One region of the Streptomyces sp. NPDC094032 genome, then DNA from elsewhere that is predicted to be linked to it. Evidence: riboswitches for the same ligand, from Rfam matches in the RefSeq annotation. Region 1 holds a riboswitch; each other region holds the start of a gene.
What was found. Region 1 has a riboswitch for cyclic di-AMP ahead of ABTZ54_RS11990 (peptidoglycan DD-metalloendopeptidase family protein). Riboswitches for the same ligand answer to the same signal wherever they lie in the genome.
Positions count from the first base shown of each region.

Region 2: linked by a shared signal. The riboswitch ahead of ABTZ54_RS21125 (transglycosylase family protein) and the one ahead of ABTZ54_RS11990 (peptidoglycan DD-metalloendopeptidase family protein) in region 1 are both predicted to bind cyclic di-AMP.
Region 3: linked by a shared signal. The riboswitch ahead of ABTZ54_RS06185 (M23 family metallopeptidase) and the one ahead of ABTZ54_RS11990 (peptidoglycan DD-metalloendopeptidase family protein) in region 1 are both predicted to bind cyclic di-AMP.
Region 4: linked by a shared signal. The riboswitch ahead of ABTZ54_RS16580 (transglycosylase SLT domain-containing protein) and the one ahead of ABTZ54_RS11990 (peptidoglycan DD-metalloendopeptidase family protein) in region 1 are both predicted to bind cyclic di-AMP.

Region 1 is NZ_JBEOUE010000006.1:192,153-199,815, forward strand. Features, by position in the region: gene ABTZ54_RS11975 (helix-turn-helix domain-containing protein) at 1-566, shown strand, start outside; gene ABTZ54_RS11980 (DUF6126 family protein) at 601-762, shown strand; gene ABTZ54_RS11985 (tyrosine-protein phosphatase) at 823-1,620, opposite strand; cyclic di-AMP (ydaO/yuaA leader) riboswitch at 1,994-2,148, shown strand; gene ABTZ54_RS11990 (peptidoglycan DD-metalloendopeptidase family protein) at 2,153-3,130, shown strand; gene ABTZ54_RS11995 (SGNH/GDSL hydrolase family protein) at 3,292-4,086, shown strand; gene ABTZ54_RS12000 (STM4011 family radical SAM protein) at 4,073-4,942, opposite strand; gene ABTZ54_RS12005 (STM4012 family radical SAM protein) at 4,954-6,297, opposite strand; gene ABTZ54_RS12010 (STM4013/SEN3800 family hydrolase) at 6,294-7,121, opposite strand; gene ABTZ54_RS12015 (STM4014 family protein) at 7,157-7,663, opposite strand, start outside.
Region 2 is NZ_JBEOUE010000014.1:144,215-151,877, reverse strand. Features, by position in the region: gene eno (phosphopyruvate hydratase) at 1-1,061, opposite strand, end outside; gene ABTZ54_RS21125 (transglycosylase family protein) at 1,323-2,051, opposite strand; cyclic di-AMP (ydaO/yuaA leader) riboswitch at 2,055-2,229, opposite strand; gene ABTZ54_RS21120 (transglycosylase family protein) at 2,488-3,531, opposite strand; gene ABTZ54_RS21115 (cytochrome P450 family protein) at 3,646-4,923, opposite strand; gene ABTZ54_RS21110 (LamG-like jellyroll fold domain-containing protein) at 4,982-7,663, opposite strand, start outside.
Region 3 is NZ_JBEOUE010000003.1:20,392-28,054, reverse strand. Features, by position in the region: gene sigJ (RNA polymerase sigma factor SigJ) at 1-100, opposite strand, end outside; gene ABTZ54_RS06215 (rhodanese-like domain-containing protein) at 327-830, shown strand; tRNA gene ABTZ54_RS06210 (tRNA-Met) at 907-980, shown strand; gene ABTZ54_RS06205 (hypothetical protein) at 1,156-1,632, shown strand; gene ABTZ54_RS06200 (PLP-dependent cysteine synthase family protein) at 1,716-2,750, shown strand; gene ABTZ54_RS06195 (MFS transporter) at 2,747-4,006, shown strand; gene ABTZ54_RS06190 (PP2C family protein-serine/threonine phosphatase) at 4,127-5,329, shown strand; cyclic di-AMP (ydaO/yuaA leader) riboswitch at 5,531-5,676, shown strand; gene ABTZ54_RS06185 (M23 family metallopeptidase) at 5,689-6,798, shown strand; gene ABTZ54_RS06180 (aldo/keto reductase) at 6,881-7,663, shown strand, end outside.
Region 4 is NZ_JBEOUE010000010.1:94,157-101,819, forward strand. Features, by position in the region: gene ABTZ54_RS16575 (SpoIIE family protein phosphatase) at 1-770, opposite strand, end outside; cyclic di-AMP (ydaO/yuaA leader) riboswitch at 1,139-1,293, shown strand; gene ABTZ54_RS16580 (transglycosylase SLT domain-containing protein) at 1,298-2,131, shown strand; gene ABTZ54_RS16585 (DUF1304 domain-containing protein) at 2,208-2,570, shown strand; gene ABTZ54_RS16590 (TetR/AcrR family transcriptional regulator) at 2,567-3,133, shown strand; gene ABTZ54_RS16595 (oxidoreductase) at 3,208-4,137, shown strand; gene ABTZ54_RS16600 (amidohydrolase) at 4,168-5,499, opposite strand; gene ABTZ54_RS16605 (GntR family transcriptional regulator) at 5,673-6,356, opposite strand; gene ABTZ54_RS16610 (MFS transporter) at 6,450-7,663, opposite strand, start outside.

The DNA of each region.
Region 1 (7,663 bases):
CCCCGCAGCTGCGGGCCCTGCGCCGCCGCCGGGGGCTCACCCTGGAGGCCGCCGCCCAGCGGGCCGGTCTCTCCCCGGCCCATCTGTCCCGGCTTGAGACGGGCAACCGGCAGCCCTCGCTCCCGATGCTGCTCGCGTTGTCCCGTATCTACGGTACGACGGTCTCCGAGCTGCTGGGCGAGACCCCGCCCGAGCGCGACCCGGTCGTCCGGGCCGGCCGCTCCGAGCCGGTCGAGGCCGACGGCTGGATCTACCGCCAGGCCGGCGGCGCCGGGCGCGCCCTCCAGTGCCTGCGCGTGCACGTGCCCTACGCCACCCGCGCCGACATCGTGCGGGTCCACCCGGGCGAGGAGTGGATCCACGTCCTGGAGGGCCGGGTGCGGCTCGCCCTCGGCGACGCGGTGCACGTCCTCGATCCCGGGGACAGCGCGCACTTCGACTCGCTCACCCCGCACCGGATCGGCGCCGCCACCCGTACCGGGGCCGAGCTGCTCTTCGTCCACACCCTGATGCAGAGTCCCGTGGCCGAGCTGTGTCTCGGTGACGGCACCCCGCACCGGCGCTGACCCTTCGAGTCTCACGACCGTGGAAAGGATCGACATGTCTGACACGTCTGGGAGCTCCGTACCGGACACCGGCGAGGAGCGCGGCAACGGCAAGTTCCCCAAGGGGCTGGTGCTCCGGCTCTTCGCGTACCTGATCGCCGGCCACCTCTTCGCCGGCTTCCTCTACCTGCTGTTCGAGATGGGCGGCGGTCAGTAGGCGCCCGGTCGACCATGCGAAAGGGCCGCGGGGCACACTGCCCCGCGGCCCTCGCCGTTCCTACGCCTCGACGAGCAGGCGCTCGCGCAGCCGGTCCCGGGTCTCCGGGGTGAGCCGCAGCCCCTCCGTCAGATAGGCGTCGACCGAGCCCCAGGTCTCCTCGATGGTGTCGAAGGCGGCCCGCAGATACTCCACCCGCGCGTCGAAGAGCGGGCTCAGCAGCTCCATCACCTCGGGCGACAGGGCGTCCGCCGCGCTGGAGTCGCGCCGCACCTTGTAGCGGCGGTGCGGCTCGTTGGACTTCACGTAGTCCTCCTCGATCGCCTCGCGCTCGACGCCGACGGCGAGCAGCGTGATCGCGATCGACAGACCGGCGCGGTCCTTGCCGGCCGCACAGTGCATCAGGGCCGGGACGCTCTCCTCGGCCATGGCGTGCAGGACGCGGCTGTGCTCGGCGGTCCGCTCCACGATCATCTTCCGGTACGAGTCGGACATCCGGGCCGCGGCCTTGCCGTCGCCCAGGATCTCGCGCAGCTGCGTCAGGTCGCCGCCCTGCACCAGCTTCCAGAACTCCTTGCCGTCGGCCGGGTCGTTGAGCGGTATGTTCACGTTCCGCACGCCGGGCAGCTCGACGTCCGCCCCCTCCATGCGCCGGTCGGCCTCGTTGCGGAAGTCGAAGACGGTGTGCAGGTCGAGGGTGGCGAGAAACGTCGCGTCCTCCTGCGTGGCGTGCGCCAGGTGACCGCTGCGGAAGAGGCGTCCGGCGCGCACGCTCCGGCCGTCCACCGTCGGCAGCCCGCCGAGGTCGCGGAAGTTGCGTACGCCGGTCAGCTCGGGCTCGGTCGTCGTCTGCGTCACGGATGCTCCTGGTCTCGAAATGGGTTCCTGGGGCAATCATCCAGGTGAGAGGCCCCGACCGCACCCCCTCGGGCTGGAATGGGCGATCTGTCCGAATTAAACCCTTAGGGGTAACGCGCCCTGATACCGGGGGAGATGGGATTCGGGGCGTGAGCAGCGTCATAGACGTGACGGACCGTGGCTGATCGTCTTTTCCAAATTCCCTTCCGGAAAGGGAAATCGAGGGACCGTCATCCACGGAGGGTGACCGGAATTCCGGCCGGAAATCGCGCCCGCACCGCTGTCGTGAAAACGGTGGCTTGTTCGTGCCCACCCGCCTCGCATAGCGTCGCGCTCAATCCGGACGGACCGCCTAATCCTGCCGCCGACCGGAATCCGCACACCACCCGTACAAGGCAGGAGCGGGGGACCCAGGTACTACGCCGATCCCTCGAAGAAGGACGGCTCGGGGTGAAGCCGCGCGACCACGCGGCCGGACATCTCCAGTCCGAACCCGACAGCTCACCTCGCAGGCGACGGAGAGGAATCCGCCATGCCCGCGAAGGGTAAGCACCGCCGTCCCAAGGCCAACCCGATCACCCGCGGATTCGTCGCCGCAGGCACCGGTGGCGCCGTCGTCGCCCTGCCGCTCATCGGCGCGACCGGCGCGCACGCCGCCGAGCAGGCCGCCCCGGTCGCGAAGGCCCCGCAGGCCGTCACCGTCGCCGCCGCGACCCCCGCCCAGGCCCCGGCCGCCGCTCCCGCCGCCGCCCCGAAGGCGTACACCGTCGTCCGTGGCGACTACCTGTCCAAGATCGCCAGTGAGCACAGGCTCACCGGCGGCTGGCAGAAGCTCTACCGCGACAACCGCCAGGTCGTCGGCGAGGACCCCTCGCTGATCCTCCCCGGCATGAAGCTCACCCTCGGCGCCAAGGGCACCGCCACGGCGCACACGCCGAAGGCCGCCGCCCCCGCGCAGAGCACCGGTGACGACACCCGCGCCTCGCGCGGCAGCGAGCGCGCCTCGGCGTCCTCCTCTTCGTCTTCCTCGTCGTCGTCCTCCTCGGCCGCTTCCTCCTCGTCGTCGTCCTCGGCGTCCTCCTCGGCCGGCCAGACCTCCTCCACCGGCTGGGTCACCCCCATCGCCGGCGGCGGCGTCTCCACCCCGTACCGCGCCTCCGGCTCGATGTGGTCCTCCGGCTACCACACCGGCGTCGACTTCATCGCCTCCACCGGCACCACCGTCCGCGCGGTCGGCCCGGGCACCGTCTACTCCGCCGGCGACGGCGGCGCGTACGGCAACCAGGTCGTCATCCAGCACGCCGACGGCACCTTCTCGCAGTACGCCCACCTGTCCTCGATCTCCGTCTCCGCCGGTCAGACCGTCACCGGCGGCCAGCAGATCGGCCTCTCCGGCGCGACCGGCAACGTCACCGGCCCGCACCTGCACTTCGAGATCCGCACCGGGCCGGAGTACGGCTCCGACATCGACCCGCTGGCCGCCCTGCGCCAGCACGGCGTCAGCGTCTGACCCCGGAATTGCACGGATTCACCCCGGAGGCCCGGCACCCATGTGCCGGGCCTCCGGCGTATTCCGGCTTGGCGGAATCTTTATCGGTGGCATATGTCACCCGCCGTCAACCCCTCCTTACGGTCGCGTAGGTCACATCCGTAAGGGAAAGATGAGCTCCCGTGGCAGACGATTCGAGAACAAGAGACAAGAACGCATTCGGGTCGTACGCGGCGATCGGTGACAGCTTCACGGAGGGCGTCGGAGACCCCGGCCCCGACGGGACGTACGTCGGATGGGCGGACCGCTTCGCGGTGCTGCTCGCCGACCAGCTGCCGGAGAACGACGCCTTCCGCTACGCCAACCTGGCGGTGCGGGGGCGCCTTCTGGACCAGATCGTCGCCGAGCAGGTCCCGAGGGCGAAGGAACTCGCCCCCGACCTGGTGACCTTCTGCGCCGGCGGCAACGACATCATCCGCCCCGGCACCGACCCCGACGACGTCGCCGAGCGCTTCGAGCGCGCCGTCGCCGACCTGACCTCCGCCGTGGGCACCGTCATGGTGACGACCGGCTTCGACACACGTGACGTGCCCGTCCTGAAGCACCTGCGCGGGAAGATCGCCACGTACACCGCCCATGTCCGGTCCATCGCCGACCGCTACGACTGCCCGGTGCTCGACCTGTGGTCGCTGAAGTCCGTCCAGGACCGGCGCGCCTGGGACGACGACCGGCTCCACCTGTCGGCCGAGGGGCACACCCGGGTCGCGCTGCGCGCCGCCCAGGTCCTCGGCATGCCGGTGCCGGCCGACCCGGACCAGGCGTGGCCGCCGCGGCCGCCGCGCGGCACCCTGGAGGTCCGCAAGGACGACATCCACTGGGCGAAGGAGTACCTGGTCCCGTGGATCGGGCGCCGCCTGCGCGGCGAGAGCTCGGGGGACCACGTCGAGGCCAAGCGCCCCGACCTCATGCCCCTGTAGGCGGCGGCTCCGGGCGGCCGGCCGGTATCCGCTCCAGGACGCCGCCGGCGAACACGTCGTACAGCGGCAGCGTCTCCAGATGGACGTAGCCGATGTGGCAGTCGCAGACGGCGAGCGGGCAGGGGCGCGGGCGCAGCGCGGTCCGGTACGAGCCGTCGTAGAGGTTGCCCAGCTCGGCCCTGACGAAGTGGCAGCGCCGCACCGTCCCGTCGCCGTCCACCGAGACGACCGACTCGCCGGTGCGGCACGGCAGCCCGGCCGAGCGGTGCGGATGCCGGCTGTACGGGAAGAGGGGGTCGAGGGCCGTCCAGTCCTCGGCCTCCCCGTCGGTGTAGGTGTGGCCCTCCGCCGCGTTCACCCACAGGTAGACGCCGGCCGGCAGCTCGGCGCGCAGCCGCCGCGCGGCGGCCAGGTGCTCCGGCAGGCCGACGATCCCTACGCTGAAGCGGATGCCCTGCTCCGCGAGCGCGCGGCACTTGCCGAGGAAGCGCTCGTACGGGGTCTGACCCGGGTGGTACGTGCACCAGAGCGCCACCGTGTCCGGGTCGGCCTCCGCCAGCCACTCCGTACGGCAGCTCAGGTTGGTCTGGATCGCCACCCGCTCCACGTGCGGCAGCCGGGAGAGCTCGACCAGGGTCCGCCGGTACCAGGAGCGCACCAGGCCCTCGCCCCACGGGGTGAAGAGGATGCGCAGCCGGTCCTCCCGCCGGTCCGCCGCCCAGCCGGCGAAGCGCTCCAGGGCGGCCCGGTCCGCCGTCAGCGTCTCGCGGCTGTCGCGGCGCTTGGCGAACGGGCAGTACGGACAGTCGTAGTCGCAGGAGGCCAGCGGGCCCCGGTAGAGCAGGGTCAGATCCATCCCGGGCCCCGCTACTTCGCCTCGTACGCGGCCATCGCGGCCCGCACCGCCGGGGAGAACAGCTCGGGGCCGAGCCCGTCCGAGTGCGCGAGCCCCTCCGGGGAGAGCCGCAGCAGCCCGCCGGGCGCGTCCGTGTCCAGCCAGCCCAGCTCCTCGAAGCGGGCGAGCTCGGCCGGGAAGTCCGCGAAGGGCGAGCTGCCGAAGCGGTCCGCGTAGTCGGCGCCCGCCATGCCCTCGGCCTGGAGCAGCGACTGCAGCAGATGGCGGCGGCGGGCCTCGTCGGCGTCGGTCGGGCGGCCCACCTCGGCCCGGGAGAAGTCGGCCGTCTCCGTGTACGCGTCGATGATCGAGCGGATCTCGCGGGTGCCGACCGCGTAGTCGAAGGAGTAGTGCAGCCGCGAGGTGTACGAGCGGGCGCCGCAGCCGAGGCCGATCATGCCGTCGGTCTGGCAGGCGTGGTCGTCGGGTCCGAGCGCGGGCGCGTCCGCGCGCCGGAACATGCGCATCGACACCTGCCGGTAGCCGCGGGCGAGGAGGTGGTCCCGGCCGTACCGGTAGAGCCGCAGCCGCAGCTCGTCCCACTCCCGGTCGGCGTCCAGGCCCCGCGGCTGCCGGCCGAGGCCGGTGAGCGGGCGGACGTACAGCGGGTAGAGATAGAGCTCCTCGGGCCGCCAGCCGAGCGCGGCGTCGAGCGAGCGGCGCCAGGACGTCTCGGTCTGGCCGTCGATGCCGTAGATCAGGTCGATGTTGAGGACCGGGACGCCGGTGTCCCGGATCCGGCCGAGGGCCGCCTCGACGTCCGCCCGGCGCTGCGGGCGCACGGCCGCCCTGGCCTCCTCCTCGACGAAGCTCTGCACCCCGATGCTCAGCCGGGTCGCGCCCCGCTCGGCGAGGACCGCGAGCCGGTCGGCGGTGGCCGTGGCCGGGGAGGTCTCCACGGACAGCGGCACCGCCCGCAGATCGGCCCCCATCCGCAGCTCGGCGATGTCGCACAGCCGCTCCAGCTCGGCGGCGCTCAGATACGTGGGCGTGCCGCCGCCGAACGCCGCCGTGGCGAACCGCACCGGCGCCGCGTCCCCCAGCGCCTCGCGCACCGCCACGGCCTGCCGGTCCAGCGCGTCGAGATAGCGGGTGGTCAGCTCGCCGGGGGCGCCGATCCGGGTGAAGAGGTTGCAGAAGCCGCAGCGGACCTCGCAGAACGGTATGTGGGCGTAGAGGGAGAGCGCGTCCTTCGGCTCGTCGGCCCAGAGCGCGTCGAGCGGGGGCCGCTCGGGCAGCGGGCGGTACGCGGTCTTGTGCGGGTAGGCGTAGACGTAACTCCGGTAGGGGCGCGGGGTCTCGGTCGAGCGGGTCATGCGGTGTTCTCCATGCTGTCCGGGCCAGGCAGGATGAAATGTGCATACGGCACATTCCATACGCTCTCATGGCCGAGCCGGTGCCCGGTGAAGCCGTCGTCCCCGTACGCGGTGCCATGGTCCGAGCAGACGACGGCGAAGCAGTCGCGGCGGCTGCTCATGGCGGCGAACAGGCGCCCGATGTGCCGGTCGACGTACTCCAGGGCGGCGGCGTGGGTGGCCCGGGAGTCGCCCGCCTCGCTGGTCGCGCCCGGCTGGTGGAACCAGTTCGGCTGGTGCAGGGCGGCGACGTTCACGAAGAGGAAGAGGCGCCGGTCGTGGGGGAGGGCGGCGACGATCTCCTCGGCGCGCGCCACCTGGGACTCGAAGGAGGTCGGCGAGGCGACCCCGAACGAGGGCTCCCAGTGGCTCTCCTGGAAGAGCCCCGGCAGCACCGTGCCGAGCGGCGGCCGCCGGTTGAAGAAGCCGACCCCGCCCACGCACACGGTCCGGTAGCCCTCGTGGGCCAGCGCCGACACCAGGTCGGGCGTCTCGTGGAAGACATAGGTGCCGTCGGCGGTGGTCTCGCTGCCGGCGAACGACGCGGCGAAGAGCCTCGGGTGCGGTCCCGGCGAGGCCGGGGTGGGCAGGAAGCCCGCGAAGATCGCCTGGTGGGAGGCGTAGGTGAAGCTGCCGGGCGCGTGCCGGCGCTCCCAGACGCCGCCGGGCAGATGGCGCGCCAGGTTCGGGATGCGGCCCTCGGCGGCGAGCTCGGCCGCCACGTCGTACCGCAGGGTGTCCAGGGTGACGAGGAGCAGATCGTGACGGCCGACGATCCGGTTCATGTCCAGTGGGGGTGGGGGCGTGGGCGTGGGCGGGGTCACGGTCGGGGGCTCGTTCCTGTCGGGCGGGGGGTGCGTACGTAGGCGGCGACCTGGGTCGCGTAGGTGTCCAGGCCCTCCGCCCCGCTCCCGGGGAGGCCGGTGAGGCCGGGCAGCAGGTCGCCGAAGGCGTTGACCTCGCCCACCGCGAAGCGGCGCCAGCCGGTGGCGGGCAGCAGGTCGACGCCCACGCAGCGGGTGCGGGGGAAGGCGGCGGCGGCCCGCTCGCAGACCTCCAGGGCGTCGGCGAAGCGCCCGCCCGCCGCGCCGATCGCGGCCCGCGCCGCGTCCAGGTCGCCCCGGGCGCCGCCCAGATGCAGATTGGTCATGGGGGAGCGGCTGGTGCGCACGACGGCGTGGGTGGCGCGGCCGTCGACGACCACGACCCGCAGGTCGGCCGAGCGCCCGCCGAGCGAGGCCTTGGGCAGCCAGCGCTCCACGTGCAGGCCGTCCGGGGCGAGCGCGTCCACGGCGGCGGCGACCTCGCGCTCGGTCGTGTAGCGGCG
Region 2 (7,663 bases), on a different contig from region 1:
GCCAGCTCGACGGCGTCCAGGGTCTCGGTCAGCGAGCCGATCTGGTTGACCTTGACCAGGAGGGCGTTCGCGGAGCCCTCCTCGATGCCGCGGGCGAGGCGCTCGGGGTTGGTGACGAACAGGTCGTCGCCGACCAGCTGCACCTTGGCGCCCAGCTTGTCGGTGATGACCTTCCAGCCGGCCCAGTCGTCCTCGAACAGCGGGTCCTCGATGGAGACCAGCGGGTACGCGGCGACGAGCTCCTCGTAGTACTCGGTCATCTCGGCGGCCGAGCGGGACTTGCCCTCGAACTCGTACTTGCCGTCCTTGTAGAACTCGGAGGCGGCGCAGTCGAGCGCGAGCGCGATGTCCTTGCCCGGGACGTAGCCGGCCTGCTTGATGGCCTCGACGATGAGGTCGAGCGCGGCGCGGTTGGAGTCCAGGTTCGGGGCGAAGCCGCCCTCGTCACCGAGGCCGGTGGACAGGCCCTTGGTCTTCAGGACGGACTTGAGGGTGTGGTAGACCTCGGTGCCCCAGCGCAGCGCCTCGGAGAAGGACTCCGCGCCGATCGGCGCGATCATGAACTCCTGGATGTCCACGTTGGAGTCGGCGTGCGAGCCGCCGTTCAGGATGTTCATCATCGGAACGGGCAGCAGGTGCGCGTTCGGGCCGCCGAGGTAGCGGAAGAGCGGCAGGTCGGACGCCTCGGAGGCGGCGTGCGCGACGGCGAGGGAGACACCGAGGATGGCGTTGGCGCCGAGCGAGGACTTGTCCGGGGTCGCGTCCAGGTCGAACATGGCCTGGTCGATCAGGCGCTGCTCGGTGGCGTCGTAGCCGACGAGCTCCGGGCCGATCTGCTCGATGACCGCGAGGACGGCCTTCTCGACACCCTTGCCCTGGTAACGGTTGGGGTCACCGTCGCGGAGCTCAAGGGCCTCGAACGCACCGGTGGAGGCACCGGACGGCACGGCAGCACGGCCGGTGCTGCCGTCGTCGAGGCCGACCTCGACCTCGACCGTGGGGTTGCCTCGGGAGTCCAGGATTTCCCGGGCTACGACGACGTCGATGGACGGCACGAGCATCTCCTTCTGGGATGTGACGCTGGTTGTGACGCATGCGGCAAGGTCTCGTTTCGCCTTGCGACAAGAGCCTAACCGGCTCCGGGGCTCCGGCCAGCCGGACGCCCGCCCCCTGGGACGAAAAAGGACCCAAGGGCATGCATCTGAGGACGAAAGACCCCTTACTACCGATGGGTAAGGGCCCGAACGGGGAAACCCCGGCCCGGAGCGCACGGGGGAAGGGCGCTCCGGGCCGGGGTGGTCACCGCGGGAGGGTCGTCAAGCTCACTTGAGGTGGAGCTGCTGGCCCGGGTAGATCAGGTCGGCGTTGGTGACGACGTCCTTGTTGAGCTCGAAGAGCTTGGCCCAGCCGCCCTTGACGCCGTGCGCCTGGGCGATCTTGCTGAGGGTGTCGCCGGCGACGACCTTGTACTCGCCGTCACCCTTCTTGACCTTCTGGCCGGTGGGGGTGGTGACGGTCTTCTTGGAGACGGTCTTCTTCTGCGTGGCCTTCGGCGCCTGGCGCTGCTCGCTGCGGGTCGTCGGCTGCTCGGTGGAGCGCTTCGACGAGGAGGAGCTGGAGGACGAGGAAGAGGACGAGCTGGAGGGGCTCGACGAGGCGGAGCCGCCGTTGTAGGTGGCGCTGGAGAGACCCACGCCACAGCTCGGCCACGCGCCCTTGCCCTGGCCGGCCAGGACCTTCTCGGCGATGGCGATCTGCTGGGACTTCGACGCCTGGTTGGCGGTCGGGGCGTAGGCGGTGCCGCCGTACGCGGCCCAGGTGGAGGCCGAGAACTGCAGGCCGCCGTAGTAACCGTTGCCGGTGTTGATGGACCAGTTGCCGCCGGACTCGCACGCGGCGACGGCGTCCCACTCGGAGGCGGTGGCGGCCGAGGCGGTGCCCGCGGTCATCAGCGGGGCGGCGACGGCGACACCGGCGACACCGGCGAGCGTGATGGCTCGGGTGGCCTTGGAGGGACGACGGTGTTTGCCCTTGTTGCCGGAAAACAGCATGGGAATTCTCCTCACCGACGCCTACGAGGTGAGCTGTCGGGTTCGGGCGTAGTGAGTTGCCCGGCCGCGTGTCCTTGCACGCGGCTTCACCCCAAGCCGATCGTCGGCCGTCTGTCTCAACGGCCGGGGCCGGCACTTACCTTGGGTCCCCCGCTCCTGCCTTCGGCGCTGACGCGACGACTGTTCCCATCGGTCGGCGGCAGGATTCGGCGTTACCGGTCGACGGGGCCCGCGGTGGCGAGCGGTCACGACCGTAGACATAGACCCGGCGGAAGTTCAAAGACCATCAACCCGGAAAAATCGCCCCTACTTGCTCCCCGGGGAGGGGTGTTTACGCAGGTGAGGGGCGACGCGAGCAAACTTTGCGGACGTGACACGCCAGTTCGGCAAGAGAGACCCATGTCTCACTTACTCATAACGGACATTCAGCTACGAACTACTCCGCCGCCGGGGCGGGCGCAGGCGTCAACTCAAGGCTCTGACCAGGGAGGATGAGGTCCGGGTCGACGCCGACCGTCTTCTTGTTGGCGTCATAGAGGGCGGTCCAGCCGCCGGGCAGCGCGTTCTCCTGCGCAATGTCCGACAGACTGTCACCCGGCTTGACGGTGTATTCGCCAGCCTTGCCCGAGTTGTCCGACTTCTGCCCGATGACCGTGCCTTCGGCCGTCGCGTTACCGCCGGTCACGCCATCCGCCGACCCGTCAGCCGGTGCGGCGTGACGTCCGGATTCGGGCGTGGCGTCCGAATTGCCCGGCTGCTCTGGCGCGGCGTCACCACGGTGCTTGCCGGAGCCGGGGGTGGCCGGATCCGTCGTACCGGGAGTAGCGGGGGTACCCGGGGTACCCGGGGTACCGGGAGCGCTCGGCGTACCGGACGCGTCCGGCGTACCCGGCGTCGTCGGCGTGCCGGGCGTCGCGGAGCCGCCGGGGGTGGCCGGGGTCGCGGGCGCGGTCGTGGCGCCGCCCGACGGGGTCGCGGGGGTGGCCGGGGTCGTCGTGCTCGCCCCGGAGCCGGCCGGGGTGCCGTCGGTCCGGTTGGACTCGGCGACCGGACCGGTGGACGCCTTGGGCTTGACGGCGGCGCCGGGCGCGACGGCGGGCTTCCTGCCGTCGTTCTTCAGGCCCGCGATCGGCGCGCAGGTGGCCCACTGGGTGTCACCCGCGGCGAGCGCCTTGTCGGCGATGGCGATCTGCTGCGCCCGGCTGGCGAGGTCCGCGCTCGGCGCGTACGCGAGGCCGCCGTGGCGCTCCCAGCTCTCCTGGGTGAACTGGAGACCGCCGTAGAGCCCGTTGCCGAAGTTGGCGCTCCACGCGCCTCCCGACTCGCACTCGGCGACCCGGTCCCAGGTCGGGGCGTCCGCCGCGGAGGCGGAGCCGGTGGCGAGCAGCGGCAGGGCCATGGCCGAGCCGGTGACGCCCGCCGCGACGACGAGCGCGGGGGCCTGGCGGGGTCTGCGGTGTCGTCCGTTCCCGGAGCGCATACGGACTGCCTTTCGCGTGACTGCTGAGACTGCGGGTGAACGTAGCGGCATTCGAACGTGAGTCACAAGTCGATGCAGCGGAGATCACGCGAAGATCACAGTCTTGACGGTCCGTCAGCTGGTTGGACCTTTGTGGGAAGCGCTGAACTCCACCGGAAGCGTGCGCAGGCCACGCATGATCAGCCCACCGCGCCACCGCAGTTCCTCGGGATCGGCCCCAAGTCGCAGGTCCGGCAGGCGAGTCAGGAGCGTCGCCAGCGCCGTCTGTCCCTCAAGGCGCGCCAGCGGGGCCCCCAGGCAGTAGTGGATGCCGTGCCCGTACCCGAGATGCTGGTTGTCGCGGCGCGCCAGATCCAGGGTGTCCGGCTCGTCGAACCGCGCGGGGTCGCGGTCCGCGGCGGCCAGCACCACCAGGACCGGGTCGCCGGCCGGGATCTCCTGGCCGCCGATCGTCACCGCCTCGGTGGCGTACCGCCAGGTCGCGAGCTCCACCGGCCCGTCGTACCGCAGCAGCTCCTCGACGCCCGTCTCAAGCAGCCCGGTCTCCCCCGCCGCGATCGACTCCTGGAGCCTGGCCCGCTGCTCCGGGTTGCGCAGCAGCGCGTACACGCCGTTGCCGATCAGGTTCACCGTGGTCTCGAAGCCCGCGAAGAGAAGGATGAAGGCCATCGCGGCGGCCTCGTTCTCGGTGAGGTGCTCGCCGTGGTCGGAGGCCTTGATGAGCCCGGAGATCAGGTCGTCGCCCGGGGCCTCGCGCTTCTTGTGGATGAGTTCCAGCAGATAGCCGCGCATCTTCTTCACCGAGCGCGCCACCCCGCCGCGCGGCCCGCCGCCGTGCCGGATCATCATCCCGGCCCAGTCCCGGAAGTCGTCCTGGTCCTCGGCGGGCACGCCCAGCAGGTCGCAGATCGCGTAGATGGGGAGGGGGAAGGCGAACTCGTGGATGAGGTCCGCGCTCCCCTTCTCCACGAAGTCGTCGATGAGCCGGTCGGTCAGCTCCTGCACCCGGGGCGCGAACTCCGCGACCCGGCGCGGTGTGAACGCCTTCGACACCAGCCGCCGCAGCCGGGTGTGGTCCGGCGGGTCGATGTTGAGCAGGTGGGTGGTCAGCTCGGCCTTGCGCTCGCCGGGGATGCCCGTCTTGCCCTTGGCGTGCGCCGGCTCGTCGTGGTGCGCCGGGTTCTTCGACAGACGCTGGTCGGCGAGCGCCTGCCGGGCGTCCGCGTACCGGGTCACCAGCCAGGCCTCCACCCCGCTGGGCAGCTTCGCCCGGTGCACCGGCGCGTGCTCGCGCAGCCAGGCGTACGCGGGGTAGGGATCGGTGGCGAACTCCCAGGTGAAGAGCTCGGGGGCGGGCGGTGGAACGGAGGCGGCGGCGGGCTGGTCGGACATGGTCCCGACACTAACCCGCCGCCGCCGGGGCGCCCGTCACAGCCGGGCGTACCCCTCTTTACAGCCGGGCGTACACCCCCTTCGCCGTCAGCTGGTCGAAGGCCAGCCGGACGACGGTGGCGCTGTCGACCGGGAGCGGCCCGGTCACCGTGGTGATCTCCGCGTCCGACAGGGCGCGCCGTACCAGCGTGAACTCGTCCAGCGAGCCCGTCAGCCGGTCCTTGTCCGCGCCCGCGCTGTCGGGGCGCGCCCCGAGCCGGAAGCCGCGTACGTCGAAGCCGTCCTCCACGGTCAGGGCGCCGGAGACGGTGCCGGTCGCGACCGCCTGGAGGGCGGTCCCGTCGCCGACCGACAGGGTCAGCGTCCCACCCTGGCGGCGCAGCACGACATGCCGCCAGGCGCCGTCGCCGAAGACGGTCCCGGCCGGGGCCGCGGCCTCCAGGGCGGTGATGCCCCGGTCGGTCTGGACGTGGGCGACGACCTTGTTCTCCGGGGACAGCGCGCGGATCCACAGCTGGCGTTCCGAGGTGCCGACGCCGTACGCCCAGACGAGCACCGGGCTGGTGTTGTCGGCCTGCCGGAAGCGCACCCAGGTCGCCAGGGTGAAGTCGCCCGAGCCGAGCGCCCGGTCCTCCCCGTACGGGAGCTCGACGGCGCCCGTCTTCCCGTCGAGGTCGAGGCTCCGGCCGAACCTGGCGCCGGTGTCGGTGACGGTGGCGCCGGGGCGGACGATGCCGTGGCCGCAGTGGCGGGAGGCGTCGGGGGTGGCGCGGGCGGCCGGGTCGTCGGCGGGCCGGGCGACCAGGTGCTGCTCGGTGTTACCGCCCTCCATGGTCCACCAGACGTACGGGTCGCGCGGGGCGCTCGATCCGCCGACGGCCGTGGCGTACAGGCCGGTCTCCTCGGCCGCCGTCAGGGCCCGCTTGTAGTAGCGGAAGTCGTCGAGCTCGCCGGTGAGGACGTCGGTGCCGGTGGACTTGGAGCCGACGCGGAAGCCCTCGGGGGCGGCGATGCCGTCCGTGAAGGAGCCGGTCAGGCCCTCGGCGGTGGTGGGGGTGCCGTTGTCGACGCGCAGGCTGACGGTGGTCGCCTCGGCGTCCCCGGCCGTCTTCTTCCTGCGGGTCAGGGTCAGCAGGTGCCAGGCGTTGTCGCCGAACGCGGCCCGGTCGGCCTTGGTGTCGATCACGTCGAGCGGGATGGAGGCCCCGGCGGTCTCCAGGCGGGCGGTCAGCCGGTCGGCGGAGGGCTTGGCCCGCACCCACAGCGAGGGCTTGCCCGAGGTCGATCCGTACGCCCAGAGCAGCGCCGCGTCCTGCGGGTTCGCCGTGGAGTCGTAGCGGAACCAGAGGGCGAAGGTGAACTCGCCGGTGCCGTTGTCGACGGCGGGGACGTAGGGCACCTCCACGCCGGGGAGGTTCGGGCCGACGGCGAGGGCGCCGCCGCCGATGCGGCCCTTGACGACGGCGGCCTCGGTGCTGGTGGTGCCGAGCACGGTGCCGTCGGCGCAGTGTCCTGAGACGTCGTCCTGGATCCGGGTGGTCACCAGGGGCACGGGGTCGGCGGTGTCGATCACCTCGAAGGGGAGGTGGGCGCGCAGCGCGGCCGGGGCCACGTCCTCGGGCCGCGTCCCGCGCAGGGCGTCCCGCTCCTGGTCGGTCAGGACCGTGCCGTACATCCGGAACTCGTCGAGGGTGCCGGTGAAGCCGTCGTTGGGGTCGGTGCCGGGCTTGTCGCCGAGCCGGATGCCGGCCGGGTCGGCGGTACGCGCCGGGGCGAGCCGTCCGACGTCGGTGCGGGTGTCCTGGGCGGAGAGGTCGTCGACCCGGAGGGTGACGGCGGCGCCCTGGCGGGTGAGGACCAGATGGTGCCAGGCGCCGTCGCCGAAGGCCTTGGCGGTCGGGTGCGCGGGCGCCTTGAGGGTCAGCGTCACATGCTGCCCGCTGTCGCCCTCGACCCGGGCCATGACCTGGTTGTCCTTCGGCTGCACCCGGACCCACACCTGCGGCCGGGGGTCGCCGACCCCGTACGCCCACATCAGGGTCTGCTGCGGGGTGGTGTCGATGGCGTCGTACCGGAAGAAGAGGGAGTACGTGACGTCTCCGGCGCCCGGGTCGAGCGCGGGCGCGTACGGCAGGTCGGCGGAGCCCGCGGTGCCGCCGTCCAGCTTGAGGCCCTGGCCGAAGCTCCGGGCGCCGAACTGGGCGCCGGGGGCGAGCGTGGCGCCGCTGCCGAGGGAGGCGTCGGCGGCCTCGGCGGTCGTGTCGGGGCTGGTGCGGCCGGCCGCCGGGGAGGTCTGCGGCAGCGCGGAGCCCTGGGCGGCGAAGGTGCCGGGGATGCCGAGCTCGGCCATCGCGAAGCGGGTGAAGTAGATGTGCTCGGCGGAGAAGGACTGGCCACCCTCGTGGACCATGCCGATCTCGCCGGCGGACAGCTCGGCCAGGTCGGAGTAGCCGGCCCGGTCCCCGAGCACCTTGGCGACCTGCCCGCCGGGGGCGTCCCGCCAGGTCTCGCCGCGGTCGTCGGAGTACCGGATCCGCATGCCCTGGCGCAGTGTCATGTGCGAGGGCGTCGACATGAGGAGCAGGTCGCCGGGGCGGCTGCGGTAGGTCTGGCGGGGGGCCAGGATCCCCGCCTGCACGTCCGGCGCCTTGAAGCCGTTCGTCAGCTTGAACCTCGGCACCCTGAGGGCGCCGTCGGGGTCGTCGACGCCGACGGAGTGGGTGCGGTGCCCCTCCACCTG
Region 3 (7,663 bases), on a different contig from region 1:
CCTCGCTCAGCGAGCCGAGCATCCGGTAGGCCACCGCCCGCAGATGGCCGCGGTCCGCGTCGAAGCGGGCGGCCAGGAGGTCTCTATCGGTAGAAGTCATAGGGTCCGTAGGGGTCATCGGGTCCATCAGGGCTTTTCCCCTCGTCTCGGCGCGGCTTCGTGTCCGTCCCCTGGGCATGACGGGTGGCGGGGCGTGGATGTGACAGGTCCCGGTACGTGAGATTCCCGCCGGGGCGTGGCAAACAGCCGGGATTCCCCGGGGGAAGCCTCCCAGTGCCGTGGATCGGCACTTCAGCGTGGTGATCGTCCTGCCTAGATTTATGGCCATGACGACGACATCGACGCAGGTCAACCCCGTGAACGCGGTCCTCCGCACCCCGCCGGCCGCCCCCGCCGCCGCGGTCGCGTACTTCTCCGCGAGCCTCGCCTTCCACGCCGACGTCTCCGACGTGGCCGCCGCCCTCGCCGACGCCCGGGCCACCGGCGGCGACCCCGGCTTCGTGGTGATCGACTCGCGGTCCACCGCCTCCTGGGACCAGGGGCACGTGCCCGGCGCCGTCCACCTGCCGACCGCGCTGATCGCCGAGCAGGCCGAGCAGCTCCTCGACAAGGACGTCCCGGTCGTCACGTACTGCTGGGGCCCGGGCTGCAACGGCGCCACGCGGGCCGCGCTCGCCCTCGCCCAGCTGGGCTTCCAGGTGAAGGAGATGCTGGGCGGATTCGAGTACTGGGTGCGCGAGGGGTTCGGTTACGAGACGTGGGAGGGCGCCGAGCAGAAGGCCGCGGACCCGCTCACCGCGCCGGTCGACTCGGACGACTGCGGCTGCTGACGGGGGCCGCGGCGGACGCCCCGCGACAATGGATTTCGTGACCTGGGCATTCATGCCGTAAGGTTGTGTTCACCGACGCGGGGTGGAGCAGCTCGGTAGCTCGCTGGGCTCATAACCCAGAGGTCGCAGGTTCAAATCCTGTCCCCGCTACTCAGTAGCACGAAGGCCCGGATCCGGAAACGGATCCGGGCCTTCGTCGTTTCCGCGTGCCCGAACCCGTAGCCGCAGGCAACCGGAAAGGCAATACGCCCGCAAGTAAACGGTGGCCAAAACCCGGCCCGTTCTTTTGCGTGCCGCGCGTGCGCCACGTAATCTCGCGCGCACCATGAGTGACCAGAGCGTGACGGAACTGCGACGGGCGGGACGGCGGGCACCCGCCGTCCTGTTGCTGTTCGCGCTCGTCGCGCTGATCGCGGGCGTCTGCCACGGCGCGCACGGGCACGCGCTGGCGGCGCCGGAGGCACAGACGGCGGCGCAGACGGTGGCCCGGACAGAGGCGGTGTCCGCCTCCGTCGCCTCCGTGGTGCCGGGCGGCCCCGCCCCCGCGGCCACCGCCACCGTCCTCTCCGCCCCCTGGCTCCCGCACGGCTGCGAGCGGCCCGGGGACGGGTGGTCCTTCGACGCGCATCTGCCCGCGCAGTCCGCCGGCGCGCAGTTCCCCGCGCCGGACGCCGGCGGCGCCCTCCTCGCGTACGACGAGGTGTTCCCCGAGGCCCCGCACACCCGCTGTGTGCACGGCCGGGCCGGGCCCGGACCCGTGCCGGGCCGACTTCTGATCGCGCTCGGGGTGGACCGGAACTGAGCCGGGTCGCGCACCTCCGTGACCTCGCTCCTTCCGCACGCCCCGTACGCCGGGGCTGCTCCACCCCAAGGACGTAACCCCCCATGAGCAATCCCGCCAACCTGCTTTCCGTGGCCAGCCAGACCGTCGGCAACACCCCCGTCCTGTGGATGGACGACGGCTACTGGGCCAAGCTGGAGGGCTTCAACTTCGGCGGCATCAAGGACCGCGCCGCCCTCCACATGGTCGAGCAGGCCCGCCGCCGCGGCGAGCTGCGGCCGGGCGCCCCCATCGTCGAGTCGACCTCCGGCACCCTCGGGCTCGGGCTCGCGCTCGCCGGGATCCTGCACGGCCACCCGGTGCATGTCGTCACCGACCCCGGCCTCGAACCGATCGTCGAGCGGATGCTCACCGCCCACGGCGCCCACGTGCACGTCGTGCCCGAGCCCAGCCCGGACGGCGGCTGGCAGCAGGCCCGGATGGACCGGGTCGCCGAACTGCTGATCGCCCTCGACGGGGCCTGGTGGCCCAACCAGTACGGGAACCCCGACAACACCCAGGCGTACGCCGGGCTCGCCGCCGAGCTGGGCGAGCAGCTGGACCGGATCGACGTGCTGGTCTGCGCGGTCGGCACCGGCGGCCACTCGGCCGGCATCTCCCGCGCGCTGCGCGCCACCACCAGCCCCGCCCTGGAGCTCGTCGGCGTGGACTCCATCAACTCGACCATCTTCGGCCTGCCGGCCGGCGAGCGGCTGATGCGCGGGCTCGGCTCCTCCATCCACCCGGGCAACGTCGACCACGACGCCTTCGACGAGATCCACTGGGTGGGTCCCGCGGAGGCGGTGCGGGCCGCCCGGCGGCTCGCGTCCCGGCAGTTCGCCACCGGCGGCTGGAGCGTGGGCGCGGTCGCGCTGGTCGCGGGCTGGCTGGCCCGCACCCGGCCGCGCGGCACCCGTATCGCGGCGGTCTTCCCCGACGGGCCGCAGCGCTACTTCGACACCGTCTTCAACGACGACTTCTGCGAGGTGCACGGGCTGCTCGACGGTCCCGTACGGGAGGACCCCGCCGGGTACGCGGAGGGCGAGCCGGTCCGCGGCTGGACCCGCCGGGTGCTGGAGCGGGCGGAGCGGGTCCGTTGAGCACGACGACCGCTCCCTCCCCGGGAGGGATCTGGAAGCAGAGCCGCACCTTCGACCCGGCGGTGCGGCTGCTCTTCCTGAACCAGCTCACCATCAACCTCGGCTTCTACATGCTGATGCCGTACCTGGCCGCCCATCTGGCCGACGGCCTCGGCATGGCGGCCTGGGCGGTCGGGCTGGTCCTCGGCGCGCGGAACCTGTCCCAGCAGGGCATGTTCCTGGTCGGCGGCGCGCTCGCCGACCGGCTCGGCTACAAGCCGCTGATCGTCGCCGGGTGCGCGCTGCGGACGGTCGGCTTCGGGGCGCTCGCCTTCGCGCAGTCGCTGCCGATGCTGATCGCGGCCTCGCTGGCGACCGGTCTGGCGGGGGCGCTGTTCAACCCCGCGGTGCGGGCCTATCTCGCGGTGGAGGCGGGGGAGCGGCGCGTGGAGGCGTTCGCGCTGTTCAACACGTACTACCAGGCGGGCATCCTGCTCGGTCCGCTCGTCGGGGTGGCCCTGACAGGGGTGTCGTTCCAGCTGACGTGCGTGGTGGCGGCGGTGCTGTTCGCCGGGCTCACCCTCGTACAGCTGCGGCATCTGCCCGTGCGGAAGGAGGCGCCCGTAGGGGAGGGGCGGGAGCGGGGGCAGTTCAGGACGGTGCTCGCCAACCGGGTGTTCTGGCTGTTCTCGCTGGCGATGACCGGGTCGTACGTGCTGTCGTTCCAGGTCTATCTGGCGCTGCCGCTCGCCGCGGACAGCACGGCGGTGACGACGGCGCTGTTCGTGGTGTCGGCGCTGGTGGCGCTCGTCGGGCAGCTGCGGATCACCGCCTGGTGCAAGCGGCGGCTGAGCCGGGAGCGGTGTCTGGTGCTGGGGCTGGCGCTGATGGGCGTGGCGTTCCTGCCGCCGGCGCTGCTGGGCGGCGGGCGTTCGCTGCCGGGGCTGCTGCTGTGCGCGGCGCTCCTGGCGGCGGCGAACGCGGTGCTCTACCCCTACGAGATGGACACCGTGGTCGCGCTCGCCGACGGCCGCTGGGTCGCCACCCACTACGGGCTCTACAACACCGTCTGCGGGATCGGCATCACCCTGGGGAACCTGGGGACGGGCGCCCTGCTCGACCTGACCGGCTGGTCGGCGGTGCCCTGGCTGACGCTGTGCGCGGTGGGGCTCGGCTGCGCGGTGGCCATGGCGGCGCTGGCGCGGGGCGGGCGGCTCGCCGTCCCGTCCGCCGTACGCCAGTCGGCCGCGCGGGAGTCGCCGACGGGCACCGGCTGACCGCACCCTGAGGGAGGGCGCGGGTCCTCGCGTCGTCCTCGGGGCGGTCCCTGGTCCAGCGGGTCCGGGGCCGGTCGGGCCCAGGTCCAGGCGGGCCCAGGTCCAGGCGGGAGAGCAGAGGTGGCGCGAGCAGCGGGGCGGCACGGGCCCGGTGGCGGGGGAGCGAGCCGGGGTCCGTACGCCTTCGCCCGCCGCTTCATCCGCGCGCTGCCTCCGCTGATCATCGTGGGCGGGGTGTTCTACGACCTGTTCACCCCGCCCGCGTACACGGCGGCGCCGCTGTTCTCCGCGGCGCCGCTGATCGCCGCCCCCTTCTTCTCCACCCTCACCACGCTCCTGACGGGCATCGCCGCGGTCCTCGCCAGCGTCGGGCTGCACCTCTACAACGGGACGAGCGACGACATCCCCTCGCTCACCGAGACGCTGACCGTCCTCACCGTCTCGGCGCTCGCGATGCTGATCAACCGGGTGGTGCGGCGCAGCGGCGAGCGGCTCGCGTCGGTGCGGGTGATCGCGGAGGCGGCGCAGAAGGCGGTCCTTCCGGCGCCCGCCGAGCGGATCGGCGGGCTGCAGATCGCGGCCCGGTACGAGGCGGCGCAGGCCGACGCGTTCATCGGCGGCGATCTGTTCGCGGTACAGGACACCCCCTACGGGGTACGGCTGGTCGTCGGCGACGTGCGGGGCAAGGGGCTCGACGCGGTGGAGGCGGTCGCCGTGGTCATCGGCGCCTTCCGCGAGGCGGCCGAGCTGGAGCCGACGCTGGAGGGGGTGGCGCGGCGTCTCGACCGGGCGCTGGACCGGGAGGGCACCCGGCGGGACGGGCCCGACGCCTTCGAGGGGTTCACGACGGCGGTCCTCGCGGAGATCCCGCGCGGCGACGGGCTCGTACGGGTGGTGAACCGGGGGCATCCCGAGCCGCTGCTGCTGTACGGGGACGGCGGGCTCGACCGGTTGGTGCCGAGCGAGGCCGCGCTGCCGCTGGGGATGGCGGAGCTGGCGGCGTGGCCCGACCGGGCCGACGAGACGCCGTACCCGGCGGGTGCGACGCTGCTGCTCTACACGGACGGTCTCTCGGAGGCGCGGGACGCGCGGGGGGTCTTCTACGATCCGGCGGCGCGGCTCGCGGGGCGGCTCTTCCCCGGTCCCGAGGAGCTGTTGGACGCGCTGGTGGCGGATGTGCGCCGGCACACGGGCGGTGGTTCGACCGACGACATGGCGCTCCTTGCGGTGAGCCGCCCGGCGGCTGGGCAGCAGGAGCGGCGGCGGACGATGCCGGTGGTGCCGCCGGGCGGGGCCTCGCCGGAGGGCGGTGACCGGCCGTAGTCGGGGGGTGTCACTCCGATAACAATTGATACAACGTCAGATTCTGGGTGTGACCGGGATCCCGTCTGACTGGGGGTCAAGTCGGGCCATTCCCTGTCAATTCAGCTAATGATCAAGGGGAACGGCTTGGAATCGGGAGGCCGTGTCTATTAACGTTCGATAACGCAGCGCGGTCGTCCCAGCCGTCGCAAGAGACGGCACCGCGCGCGTGCGCCGAATTCCGCAAGGGAACCGGGGAACCACCACTTGGGGTGAATCGGGCCACGCCGCACCCGTGCGGCACACCCGTAGGAGACCTTCCTGCTCCGAACCCGTCAGCTAACCCGGTAGGCGAGAAGGAAGGAAAGGAGAGCGCCTCCGTGGCCTCCAACACCCCCGCTCCCGAAGCCCCCTTCGACTCTTTCGGCGCCTACGGCGCCGCGGGCACGGGCGGGGAGGAATGGAACCCCACCGAGGACTCGCTGCGGGCCCAGAACCGCTCCGGCGGCCGTCACCGGGTCGTCAAGCAGCGCTCCAACTTCGCCCGCTCCTCCACCGTCCTCGGTGTCGGCGTCATCGCCGCCGTCGGCGCGGGCGGCCTGGCCACCGCGCAGGACAAGCCCCCGGTCGCCATAGCCCTGCCGGACCTCGGCCTGCCCAACGCCTCCGAACTGCCCGGCATCGGCGACCTCATCGGCGGCGACGAGAAGGACTCCGGCGCGAGCACCGAGGTCACGAACAACCCGCAGCCGCTCACCGCCCTCACCTACACCACTCCCCAGGACACCGCCTCCGCCGACGCGCCCGCGGGCAGCGAGCGGCAGGCCGACGCCGGCGAGGCGCTGCGCGCCCGCATCCTCCAGCAGGCCGAGCAGCAGCAGGCCGCCGCCGACACCGCGGAGAAGGAGGCGGCGCAGAAGGCCGCCGCCGAGAAGGCCGCGGCGGAGGCCGCGACCAAGGCCGAGGCGGCGGCCAAGGCGGCAGCGGCGGAGAAGGCCGCGGCCGAGGCGAAGGCGAAGGCCGAGGCGGAGGCGGCCGCCAAGGAGGCGGCGGCGAAGGCCGAGGCCGAGCGCCTGGCCAAGCTGGCCGCGAGCTACGCGCTGCCCACCTCCTCGTACACGATCACCTCCACCTACGGCGAGGCCGGCTCGATGTGGTCCTCCGGCTACCACACCGGCCTGGACTTCGCCGCGCCCACCGGCACCCCGGTCAAGGCCGTCCACAGCGGCACCGTGAAGTCGGCCGGCTGGTCCGGCTCGTACGGCTACCGGATCGTCCTGGAGCTGCCGGACGGCACCGAGGTCTGGTACTGCCACCTGTCCTCGATGACCGTCGGCGCGGGCCAGTCCGTCGGCACCGGCGACACCATCGGCCGGGTCGGCGCCACCGGCAACGTCACCGGCCCCCACCTCCACCTGGAGGTCCACACCCCGTCCGGTGGCGGCATCGACCCGGCCGACTGGCTGCGGTCGAAGGGCCTGACCGTCTGAGGTCCGCCGCTCCTCCCGGAGAATCCGCCGCTCCTCCCGGAGAAGCGGAATAGGCACGGCCGTGCGGAGGGTTGATCACCCCATGACTTCTCTCCGCAAGCTGGGCTCCTCCGACCTGCACGTCTTCCCGCTCGCCCTCGGCGGCAACGTCTTCGGCTGGAGCGCCGACGAGGCGCAGTCCTTCGCCGTCCTCGACGCCTACACCGCCGCGGGCGGCAATTTCGTGGATACCGCCGACACCTACTCCTCGTGGGTCGAGGGCAACGAGGGCGGCGAGTCCGAGACCGTCATCGGCCGCTGGCTCGCCTCCCGCGGCAAGCGCGCCGACGTCCTCGTCGCGACCAAGGTCGGCGCCCACCCCCGCTTCAAGGGGCTGAGCGCGACCACCATCAAGGCCGCCGCCGAGGAGTCGCTGCGCCGCCTGGGCACCGACTACATCGACCTCTACTACACGCACTTCGACGACGAGACCGTGCCGGTCGAGGAGATCGTCACCGCCCTGGACCAGCTGGTCAAGGACGGCAAGGTGCGGGCCGTCGCCGCCTCCAACATCTCCCCGGAGCGGCTGCGCGCCTCGCTCGACTTCGCCGAGGCCGAGGGGCTCGCCCGCTACGTCGCGCTCCAGCCGCACTACAACCTGGTCTCCCGCGAGACCTACGAGGGCGCCCTCCTGGAGACCGCCGAGCAGGCCGGCCTCGGCGCCGTGCCGTACTTCGCGCTCGCCTCCGGCTTCCTCACCGGCAAGTACCGCCCGGGCGCCGCCGTCGCCAGCGTCCGCGCGGGCAGCGCGGCCCAGCACCTGGAGACCGAGCGGGGCCAGAAGGTGCTCGCCGCGCTCGACGCGGTCGCCGAGGCCCACGACGCC
Region 4 (7,663 bases), on a different contig from region 1:
TGTTCGGTGATGTCCCTGACCGCGATGGCGACCCCCATGATCCGCCGCTCGGGTGTCCGCAGCCGGTAGAGCGAGACCGACCACACCCGCTCCGCGCCGTCGGGCCCGGTCACTCCGCGCACGCTCCGGGACAGCACGGGCTCGCCCGTCTCCAGGACCTCGCCCAGCGCCGTCTCCAGGGCCTCCGCGTCCGGGGACGCCATCGTCTCCTGGAGCGTGCGCCCCAGGTGCGCGGCGGCGGCCAGGCCGTCGATCCGTTCCAGGGCCGGGTTGACCAGCACGAAGCGGAGGCCGTGGTCCAGGACGGCCAGGCCGATGGGGGAGTGGGTGACCAGCAGCGAGGACAGCGACAGGTGCTCCTCCACGCGCCGGTCCGTGGCCCGGTCGGAGGCGAGCCCCAGCGCGTAGGGGCGCCCCCGCTCGTCCTGGAGCCGGGTGTTGCGGAACTCCGCCAGGAGCGTGTGGCCGTCCTTGTGCCGTACCGGGAAGACCCCGGCCCAGGGCCCGGCGCCCGACACCACGCGCGCGAAGAGCGACCGCACCAGGTCCTGGTGGCGCTCCTCCACCAGCAGCGCGACGGCGGGGCGGCCGAGGGCCTCGGCCGTCGGGTAGCCGAAGAGCTCCTCCGCCTGCGGGCTCCACAGGGCGATCCGACCGCGCTCGTCCAGGACGACGGCGGCCACCCCGAGGACGTCGAGGAGACCGCCCGGCTCCAAGGTGAGATCGCCGTCCGCCGGGTCCTGTCCGGCAGGGAAGGCCGCCGCGCTCATCCAGACCGTGTCCCTCCTCCACCCCGCAGCCCCTCCATCATCCCGCCCCGGAAGCGGACCGCCAGTCGTCGCGAACCCCCGATTTCTCAAACCTTTCCTAAATCGCATGGATCCGGACATATCAGATTAAGTGACCGGCGGTGATCTGAGTCACGGCCCGGCATGTCCCCAAGATGCTGTCGCGGAGTCATGCGCGCGCCCCCGGAAACCAGTTGGCGAGTTGGATCACGGCACCGCGATCGCCCTATTTCCGGCTGCTAAAAGATCTGCTTGCTTTTGCGAATTGGACCCTTGTTCTCGCCGTTCGGATTCGCCTACGGTCACCCGTCATCCGGACGGAACGCCGAATCCTGCCGCCGCCCGGGCACCGCACTCACCCACCCACACGTACGGCAGGAGCGGGGGACCCAGGTTCTCCGCCGCCCCGGTCACCGGGGCGGCTCGGGGTGAAGCCGCGCGCCGCGCGGCCGGGCAGCTCCTGCCCGAACCCGACAGCTCACCTCGCAGGCGAAGGAGAGGAACTCGCCATGCGTGGAAACGGGAAGCACCGCCGCACCAAGAGCGCCCCGCTCGCTCGCGGACTGGCCGTCGTCGGCATCACCGGCAGCGCCGCACTCGCCCTGCCGCTCCTCGGAGCCACCGGCGCCGCCGCTGAGACCCCGCAGGCCGTACGCGCGGTCCATTCCGTCGCAATCGAAAAGGCGGCGGTGCCGGCGGCCAAGGCGGGCGGTCCCGTGCGCTACTCCGTGGTCGCCGGTGACTCGCTCTCGAAGATCGCCCGCGAGCACCACGTGAGCGGCGGCTGGCAGAAGGTCTACCGCGACAACCGTGCCGCCGTGGGCGCCGACCCCGGCCTCATCCGCCCCGGCCTGCGCCTCGCCATCGACGCCCGGAACGCCGCCGCGAGCGGCGGCGCGAGCGGCGCCGCCGCGGCCCGCCCGGCGGTCGCGCCCCAGGCGTCCGCCCCGTCGGCGGCCGTGGTCCAGGCCGCGGCGCAGGCTGCCCCCGCGGTCTCCTCGGCGGTCTCGGCCGTCTCGTACACGAACGACCTGGACGGCTGGATCCGCGAGTCCCTCTCCATCATGGCCAAGAACGGCATCCCGGGCACCTACGAGGGCATCCACCGCAACATCATGCGCGAGTCCTCGGGCAACCCGCTGGCCATCAACAACTGGGACTCCAACGCCCTGGCCGGCACCCCCTCCAAGGGCCTCCTCCAGGTGATCGAGCCGACCTTCCAGGCCTACCACGTCGCCGGCACGGCCTACGACCTCTACGACCCGGTCGCCAACATCACGGCCGCCTGCAACTACGCCGCCGACCGCTACGGCTCGATCGACAACGTCAACAGCGCCTACTGAGGCTCCGGGGATTTCATGGACAGGTGTCCAGCTATGATGGACACCTGTCCATAAAACCCGAGGAGCGGTTGAGTCGATGGATACGCTCGCGAACGTGCTGGTCGGCCTGGTGGCGGCGCTGCACGCGTACTTCCTGGTCCTGGAGATGTTCCTGTGGGAGAAGGCTCCGGGGCGCAAGCTCTCGGGCTTCGACCCGGCCATGGCCCGGGCCACCGCCCCGCTCGCCGCGAACCAGGGCCTCTACAACGGCTTCCTGGCGGCCGGCCTCGTCTGGGGCCTGATCGCCGGGGACCCGACCGGCTTCCGGGCGCAGATCTTCTTCCTCGCCTGCGTCGTCGTCGCCGGGGTGTACGGCGGCCTCACCGCCAACCGGCGCATCCTGGTCGCGCAGGCGCTCCCCGGCGCGCTCGCGCTCGGCGCCGTCCTGCTGGCCGGATGAACCCCGCACCGGCGGACCCCAGGGCCGAGCGGACCAGGTCCAGGCTGCGGCAGGCGCTGCTGGAGGAGTGCGCGGACAGCCCGCTCGCGCAGGTGAGCGTCGCCGCGCTGGTCCGGCGGGCGGGGGTCGGCCGCGCCACCTTCTACCTCCACTACGCCGACCTGGAGGCGCTCGCGACCGACGCCTGTGCCGGAATCGTCCGCGAGGCCGTCGACGCCCTGCACGCCTGGCGCGGTGTCCCCGACCCGGCCGCCGCGCCCGCCGCGCTGAGCGACTTCTTCCACCGGCTGCCCCCGCACGCCGGGCTCTACAGGGAACTGCTGCGCCCCGGCGGCGGCGGCCCGCTCGGGCTCGTGCTCCACCAGGAGCTGCGCCTGCGCAGCCGGACCGAGCGCGCCCTGGCCGGGGCGCCGGAACCCGACCTGATCGCCTCGGCGGTCGCCGCGACCTTCGCGGGGGTGCTCGCCGACTGGCTGCACGGCCTGATCGAGGCCACCCCGGACGAGATCGCGCAGCGGGTCTGGCGCCTGCTGGTCACCCTGCACCGCACCCCGCTGCCCTGAGGTGCGTCCCTATGATGCCGTCACCCGTGGTGGCGGCATCATAGGGACGACACGGCCGGAAGGAGCGCCCGGAGATGACGGGCTGGAACGCACAGGACATCCCCTCCCAGCGGGGACGCGTCGCGGTGGTGACTGGGGCCAACAGCGGCATCGGCTACGTCACCGCCCGCGAGCTGGCCCGCGCCGGGGCGCACGTCGTCCTCGCCTGCCGCAGCCGGACCCGGGGCGAGGCCGCGCTGGCCCGGCTGCGCGCCGAAGTCCCGGACGCGGCGGCCGAGTTCGCCCCGCTCGACCTGGGCGACCTCGCCTCCGTACGGAACTTCGCGGCAGGCCACGCCGAGCGGCACGAGGGCCTCGACCTGCTCGTCAACAACGCGGGTGTGATGGCCCTGCCCGCAGGCCGCACCGCCGACGGCTTCGAGACGCAGTTCGGCGTGAACCACCTCGGCCACTTCGCGCTCACCGGGCTCCTGATGCCCCTGCTGCCGCGCGGTCGGGACGCCCGGATCGTGAGTCTCTCCAGCGGCTTCCACGCCCTGTCCGACCTGGACCACACCGACCTCAACTCCGAGCGCCGCTACCGCCGCTGGATCGCCTACGGCCGCTCCAAGACGGCCAACCTCCTCTTCGTCCACGAACTCTCCCGCCGCCTGGCCACCGCCGGGGCCGGGATCGTCGCGGCCGCCGCCCACCCCGGCTACGCCGCCACCAACCTGCAGACGGAAGGCCCCCGGCAGGCGGGCCGCAAGACCGCCGAGCGCGTGATGGAGCTGGGCAACCGGATCATCGCCCAGCCCGCCGACACCGGTGCCCTGCCCACTCTGTACGCCGCCACCGCCCCCGGCGTACGCCCCGACGCCTTCATCGGCCCGAAGCTGGGCCTGCGCGGCGCGCCCACCCGGTCCTGGCGGGCCCGATGGACGCTCGACGACACCTCGGGCGAACGCCTGTGGGCCGCGTCCGAGGAACTCACGGGCGTCCGTTACGAGTCGCTCACCGGGTGACCCCGGCGGGCCCCCCGCCCGGCCCGTCGCTCAGGCCAGGAACTCCCCGTCCCTGGCCACCACGACCCCGCCGTGCACGACCAGGTCCCGGCGCGGCATGTCCACCACGACCTGGGGCAGGCATTCGCCCCGTACGAGGACGAAGTCGGCCGGCGCGCCGGGCCGGAGGTCGGCGTGCGGCAGGCCCATGACGTCCGCGCCGCCGTTCGCGGCCACGCCGTAGCAGTCGGCCAGCTCCTCGTCGAGGCGCACGTCCGTCACCCAGCCGAGCAGGTGCGCGCGGTGCATCATGTCCGCGTTGCCGAACGGGCTCCAGGAGTCCCGCACGCCGTCGGAGCCGAGGCCGACCCGTACCCCGTGCTCGCGCAGCCGGGCGATCGGCAGCACCAGCGAGTCGGAGGGCGCGACGGTCGTGAGGGCGATGTCCTGCGCGCCCAGGTCGGCGGCGATCACACCCAGTTCACGGTCCGAGAGGGCGGGCAGACAGAAGACATGGCTGACGGTGACCTTGCCCGCGAGCGACAGCGCACGCGTGCGGTCGATGATGCCGCGCATGGCCCTGACGCCCTTCTCGCCGCGGTCGTGCAGATGGATGTCCACGCCGACGCCGTGGCGGTCCGCGATGCCGAAGACCAGGTCGAGCTGCTCGTCGAGGGCCTGGTCGAAGCCGATCGGGTCGATGCCGCCGATCATGTCCACGAGCCCGTCGCGGGCCGCCTCCTCCAGGAGCCCCGCCGTCCCGGGGGTCCGGACGACGCCGTGCTGCGGGAAGGCCACGATCTGGACGTCGAGCGCGTGCCGCAGCCGCTCCCGCGCCTCGGCGACGCCCTCCACTCCGGCCAGCCCGTACGCGGGGGCGACGTCGGCGTGGGCGCGCATCGCCCGGGTGCCGCGGGCGACGGCGTGGGACATCAGCCCGTACGCGCGCTCGGCGACCGGCCGGCGCTGGGCGCGGAACAGCTCCACGTCCTGGGCGACGTAGTCGGCGATGCCGCTCGCCGGGCGCCGCGACACCCATGAGCCGCCCCAGGTCGTCTTGTCCGGGTGGATGTGCGCGTCCACCAGCGACGGCAGCGCGATCCTGCCCCCGCCGTCGACGACCTTCGCGCCACGCGGCACGGGGCCGCCCGAGACGCGCCCGTCGACGACCACGAGGTCCGTCGCCTTCGCCGCGCCGAGGACGCGCACGTTGCGGAAGACCACGGCCCGGTTCCGGTCCCGGTCCCGCTGGGGCCCGGCACCGGCGGCGGACGCGGGGGCGGCGGTCGCGGCCACCGTGGCCGTCGTGGCCGTCGTACCGGCCAGGGCGGCGGCACCGGCCAGCATCGTGCGGCGGGAGAGCGCGGGGGAGGAAGGCTGCATGGGGGACTCCTTGAGGAAGAGACCAACGGCTCTCCGATTTTGTATACCAAGCTGTGCGCGCCGAACAAGGGAAGGGTGACCCGGGGGCGCGAACTCCCAGATGAATGGCTGTGTGGAGGGTGTAAGTGGAAGAAGGGCTAGTGTTCAGCCCCGCGCTTGGTATACAAAGATCCTCAGGCGTCGCCGAAGAGGGAGCGCAGCGCGACCGCCCTGCTGTCCCGCACGTGCAGCAGCGTGCTGGCCCCGGCCGCCTCCGCGTCACCCGCCGCGATGTGCCGGAACATCTCGGCGTGCTGGGCCCGCATGTGCGCGGGCTCCTCACGGAGCCCGAAGAGCAGCCGCAGCTGCCAGCTGAGCTGCTCCATCATGCGCGCGAGCAGGGGATTGCCCGCCATGGCGACGACACCCTCGTGGAACGCCGTGTGCGCGGCGACCTCCCGCGTCCCCTCGCCCTCGGCCGCCGCCGACTCGGCCTGGTGCAGCGTCGCCTCCAGCGCGGTGAGCCCCTCGGCGTCCCCCGCCGCCGCGACCCGGGCCGCGAGCCGCGAGGCCTGGACCGCCAGCGGCTCCCACACCTCGTACAGATGCTCCACGTCGGTGCGCTCCAGACGCCGCACGCGTACGCCGCTGTGCGGGAGCAGTTCCAGAAGGCCCTCGGCGACGAGGGCGCGCAGCGCCTCGCGGACCGGCACGCGCGACATGCCGAGCTCCTCGGCGACCTCCCGCTCGACGAGCCGGGCGCCCTGCTCGTACCGCCGGTCGACGATCCGCTGGAGGACGGCCTCGCGCGCCCGTGCGCCGAGCGAGCCCGATCCGGCCTCCCGGGCCGTCGCCCCGGCCCTGCTGCTGTCCGCCACCCTGTCCGACCTCTTCCCGCCTCTTCCCGTCCGCGCCGGGAACGCCCGGGCCCGCCGCGCCGAGGATACGACGGGCGGGCCGGGCCGGCCGGGTCAGGCGGTCGCCGGTGCGTCCGTCCGCTCGGGCGACTCCTCGGGCGCGGGCGCCGCCGTGGCACGCGGACCCTGGGCGGCGCGCAGGCCGAAGCGCGCGATCACCGCGACGAGGGCGAAGGCCGTCGCCCCGATCCAGAAGGTGAGGGTGAAGCCGGATTCCGCGGGCAGCGGCGGGACGCCCGCCGGCAGGTGCTCCACGGTCCTGGAGGCCAGGATCGTGGTGACGACGGCGCTGCCGATCGCGCTGCCGGTGGAGCGCGAGATGGAGTTGATGCCGTTGGCTATGCCGCTCTGGTGGTGCGGGACGCTGGCCATGATGACGGCGGGCATGGCCGCGTAGCCGAAGCTGACGGCCGCGCCGACGATCACACCGGCGCCGATCACCGAGGCGGTGTGGGCGTGGTCCAGGGCGAGCCAGCCGAAGCCCGCGGCGCCGAGCACGGCGGCCAGCACCAGTGCCGTACGCGGCCCGCGGTGGCGGACCAGCTGGCCGCCGACGGGGGAGGCGAGCAGCGAGACGATCGCGCCCGGCAGCAGGAACTGCACGGAGGCACGCAGGATCGAGGCGTCGAATCCGTATCCGGTGAGGGCCTCGGGCATCTGGACGAGATAGGAGACGCCCAGGAAGTTCGCGAACATGCCGAAGCCGACGAGGATGCCGGCCAGATTGGCCATGAGCACCGGCCGGTGGACGAACATGCGCATGTCGACGAGGGGCTCGCGGACCTTCAGCTCGATCAGGACCCAGACGGCCGTCATCACGGCCGCGCCCGCGAAGCTGCCCAGCGTACGGCCGGAGGTCCAGCCCCACTCGTGGCCCTGCGAGATGGGCAGCAGGAGGAGCAGCAGGGTGATGCCGAGGGCCAGCGCGCCGAGGAAGTCGGTGCGGCCGCCGGTCTTCTGGCGGGTCGCGGGCACCAGGAAGAGGACCGCGAGCAGGGCGAGGGCGGCGAAGCCGGTCGCCATCCAGAAGGCGCTGCGGTAGTCGGCGTCCGGGCCGGAGGTCAGCAGGCCGGTGGCGACGAGCGCCAGACCGCTGCCGAAGGCGAGGGTGCCGCTGACGAGCGACATGGCGCCGGGCAGCTTCTGCGGGCGGACCTCCTCGCGCAGCACCGACAGCGCGAGCGGGAAGATCGCCGTCGCGGCGCCCTGGAGGACGCGGCCGACGATCAGCCAGGGGAGCGAGGTCGCCAGGGCGGCGACGACGGAGC